DNA from 2 places in the Faecalibacillus intestinalis genome. Region 2 is predicted to be linked to the other one. Evidence: a T-box and tRNA genes for the amino acid it is inferred to sense, from the RefSeq annotation. Region 2 holds a T-box; the other holds one or more tRNA genes.
The links. A T-box is a leader RNA that pairs with one kind of tRNA and senses whether it is charged. The one in region 2 lies ahead of trpS (tryptophan--tRNA ligase), so its partner is inferred to be a tRNA-Trp.

Region 1: it encodes a tRNA-Trp, which carries the amino acid that the T-box ahead of trpS (tryptophan--tRNA ligase) is inferred to sense. The anticodon was not compared.

Annotation. Positions count from the first base shown of each region.
Region 1 covers NZ_AP024085.1:820,018-822,222, forward strand. Annotated here, with positions in the region: gene Fi14EGH31_RS04275 (manganese catalase family protein) at 1-360, opposite strand, end outside; gene Fi14EGH31_RS04280 (spore coat protein CotJB) at 318-599, opposite strand; gene Fi14EGH31_RS04285 (spore coat associated protein CotJA) at 592-729, opposite strand; tRNA gene Fi14EGH31_RS04290 (tRNA-Trp) at 837-910, shown strand; gene Fi14EGH31_RS04295 (LysR family transcriptional regulator) at 1,061-1,939, shown strand; gene Fi14EGH31_RS04300 (NAD(P)H-binding protein) at 2,025-2,205, shown strand, end outside.
Region 2 covers NZ_AP024085.1:524,482-526,686, reverse strand. Annotated here, with positions in the region: gene Fi14EGH31_RS02850 (hypothetical protein) at 1-143, opposite strand, end outside; gene spx (transcriptional regulator Spx) at 168-635, opposite strand; T-box leader at 734-934, shown strand; gene trpS (tryptophan--tRNA ligase) at 968-1,963, shown strand; gene Fi14EGH31_RS02835 (hypothetical protein) at 1,971-2,205, opposite strand, start outside.

The DNA.
Region 1 (2,205 bases), 300 kb from region 2:
TTGGAAAGTATCGGCACTAAAAGGAATACCCGCACTATTTGTTGGATAGACACCTAATGTATGATCAGTAAAATAGGCATCTAATCCACCTTCTTTAATTTCTTGAGGTGTTAGACCATTGGTAAGTTGATAGAAAAGGGTACTAATAATTTCAACATGAGCAAGTTCTTCTGTTCCAATGTCTGTCAATAAGGCTTGAATTCTTGGATAAGGCATCGTATAGCGTTGATTTAGATAACGAAGTGCTGCTCCTAATTCACCATTAGGTCCACCAAGCTGTGAAATAACAATTTTAGCTGTTTTAGCATCAGGTTTTCTTACATTAACGGGATATTGCAAGCGCTTTTCATACAACCACATGTTGATCCTCCTTTCATCCAAGGAAATGGTTCATTAATATAGTTTTCAATATTCTTTCCGTCTCTATTTGTAAGAGCACCGCCATTTTTTAAATAAGTTTCTTTCATCTTTAAAAGATGCTTCATCCCTTCCTTATAATATTTTTTAGCTTCTTGATCATCAGGGTGGGTATCTAAAAACAAAGTAACATCTTGGATACAAAAATCCAATTTACTTATTTGTAATAATGTATCATCCACGACACATCGCCCAAGGTTTATCAAGTTGTTTAAAAATAGTTCCTTTATCAAAAGCAATGTTCATTTTATAAATATCTTTAAATGATTGTATTTTGATAGAAGAAATAGTTAATTCTAAGTCATTTTTCATATTTAACCTCCTCAAAATTATCATATGTTTATTTTTTTTACAATTATAGTGAAAATACCTATTGCATATTTATTTTTATTATGGTATATTAATTAGGCAAACCAAATAGGGGTATAGTTCAATGGTAGAATACCGGTCTCCAAAACCGTTGATGTGGGTTCGACTCCTACTACCCCTGCCAGGTTATTTGATTCACATCTTAGATGTGTTTTTTATTTGTACAAAAGTGAATAAATATGTGAATAAGGTGAATAACTCAAGTTATTCACTTTTTTACGCACAATTTATGAAAAAATGTGCATAAGATGATATGATAAATAGGGTGATGTAGATGTTTAAACAAGTGATTTATTATTTTATGGCTGTAGTAGAAGAAGGGAGCTTTTCTAAAGCTGCTAAGAAATACTATCTTTCACAATCAGCAATTTCTCAACAAATTACAAAATTAGAAAAAGATTTAGGATTTTCTTTGTTTAATCGAAAAACTTATTGTCCAACTCTTACAAAAGAAGGAAAGCGTTATTATGATTTGGCTAAAAGATTAATAGATGATTATAATAATGAATATGAAGATATTAAGGAAAACTTACAAAAGGATGTATTAACGATAGGGATAACAGGACCCTTTGAAAAACAACATATTCCTTTTATTGTAAGAAGTTTTAAAGAAAATCATGATGTTTCTATTGATATTAAAGCGTTTAATTTATTAACATGTATGGAAAAATTAAATGAAAGGGAAATAGACTTAGGCTTTGGATTAACCAATAACTTTAAAAAATATCCTGATTTAATTTATCAAACAATACATCATAGCCATATTTGTGTTGTCACTTCATTAGAACATCCTTTAAGTCATAAAGAATATTTAACGATAGAAGATATTAAAAATGAACCACTCATTATTTTATCTAAAAAACAAGGAGAAGAATATTATCATGATTATATGGAATCTTTTCGTTTAGATGGGATGATTCCTTACATAAAAAAAGAAGTAGATGATTTAAATGAATATATGATGGCTATTTCTTTAGGGGAAGGTATTGGTCTTACAGCAACGGAAGTAATTAATGAAAATGATCAAGTTGTGGCTATTCCTTTAAAAGAAAGTCATCACCATGCAGATTATGCAGTAGGCTATCATCGAGATAATGAAAAAAAGGCGATACAACAATTTATGAAATATGTAGAAGATTATTTTAGACTATAAGAAAAACTTATAGTCTTTATTAATTTTTAAGGTCTATTTTATAAAAATATTCATGATATAATTTTCACATGTGGAGGTATGAACGATGAGTAAAATTGTTATTAATGGTGTTGATGGAAATTTTGGCTCATTAGTGGCTAAATACGCTTTAGAATTGATGAACAAAGAAGATTTAGTATTTACAGCACCTAAAGAAGAAAGTTTAAAAGAATATAAGGAACAAGGGATTCAAACAGCTATAGCTAATTTTAATGATCCTGAAGGAC
Region 2 (2,205 bases):
AAAGCATTTGTTACAGCCGTTGATTTAACAACTGTTGGTACCATATCATTAATAATCAAATGATTCATAAATAATGAAATTGCTAGATAAAAACATGAACAAATTAAAATAAGTGTCATTATAACTTTTAATATTTTTTTCATATTGTCTCCTAAAAAAGAATCAATCTAATGGCTTGATTCCTTTTCTCTATCCCTTTCATATTCTTTTTTAAAATTCAAACAATCTTTATTGCTGAATTGTGGACAACGATCCATATCATGACATTCAGCTAACTTTCTAAGTTCTTTAGGAATAAAGACTCTTATTTCTTCAGCATTGTAACCAACTTGAAATCTTCTTTCATCAATCATAATTGGTCTTTTTAAAACTGATGGATTTTCCTGTATAAACTTAATTAAATCATTGATTTTCATTGAATCAATGTCAATATCATTTTCTTTAATAATTTTGCTTCTTTTGGAAATAATATCATCCGTACCATTTTCACTACGTTCTAATAATTCTCGAAGTTCTGATTCTTTTAATAAAGTAGAAAAAATATTCTTTTCTACATAAGGTATTTGATTTTCATTTAACCAAGATTTTACTTTTCTACAAGAAGCACAACTTGGGGCGGTATATATACGTATCATACAATCACTCCTTTGTAAATAATTATACAACAATTTTAAACTTTGTATATCTTTTTTTAAATATCTTGATTTTTATAGATGAGCTCATTATAATGTTTTTAAAGACTTTGAAGGAACATAAGTAAATTATATTAAATGTTATAGAAAGCTTATGGTTGATGGAAATAAGCCATTGATATAATAGAAATTGGGGTTCTGGAGTTACAAAAGGCACAAGTCTTTTGTCGCTAATCGCGTTAAAATCAAGAGCGTATATTTTATACGAATTAAGGTGGTACCGCGTTTATAACGTCCTTTTTTAAGGACGTTTTTTATTTTAAGGAGGAAAATTTATGAAAAGAATGTTGAGTGGCATCAAGCCAACAGGAAGAGTAACTTTAGGAAATTATATAGGAGCTATCAAACCTTTTGTTTCTTATCAAGATGAATATGAAATGATTGTTTTTGTTGCTAACTTACACAGTATGACAATTTATCAAGAACCAAAGGATTTAAGAAAAAATACAAAAGATTTGATTTCTTTATATTTAGCAGCTGGATTAGATCCTAAAAAAGTCACATTATTTTTACAATCTGATGTTTTAGAACATGCTCAACTTGGTTGGTATTTAGGATGTATGGTGTCAATGGGTGAATTATCACGTATGACTCAATATAAAGATAAAGCAAGCAAACTTAAAAAAGATGAATCTATTGGAGCTGGTATTTTTAATTATCCGTCATTAATGAATGCTGATATTTTAATTTATGATCCAGATTATGTACCAGTTGGTGAAGATCAAAAACAACATTGTGAACTTGCTAGAGATATTGCTGAAAGATTTAATAATCGTTATAGTGAAACTTTCAAATTACCTGAACCACTTGTTCCAAAAGTAGGTGGACGTATTATGGACTTACAAAATCCTACAAAGAAAATGTCTAAATCTGATGAAACAGGTAAAGGATGTATTTATATTTTAGATGATATTAATGTTTCTAAAAAGAAAATCATGTCTGCTATCACTGATAGTGATAACGCTATTTACTATGATGTTAAAAATAAACCTGGTATTTCAAACTTACTTACTATTTATTCTATTTTAAGTGGTGAATCTATTGATGCACTTGTAGAACGTTATCAAGGTGTTGGTTATGGTCAATTTAAAAAAGATCTAGCTGAAGTTGTAGGTAATGAATTACAAAAAATCCATGATAAATATAATGAAATCAATCAAGGTAACTATATCGATACAATTTTAAATGAAGGTGCTGATAAAGCACGTTATATGGCAAGAAAAAAACTTGCGAAAGTTGAAAGAAAAATAGGAATTACAATTAAGAAATAAGTATTGCTTATTTCTTTTTGTATTCCTTTTTAGTAAATTCATAGAATAGGATTTCATGTATAAATGTATAGCCCTTAGCTATTTTATTTTTTAAATGATTATATTTTTGGATACTTTGTGCATCTTCGATATTTAACTGTCTACATAACATCAAAAAATCATCATAATTTTCCATATAAAGTTCATCAATTCTTTGTTCAATAAATTGCTTTTTTAACCTTTCCTCTCTCGTTAGACCATAT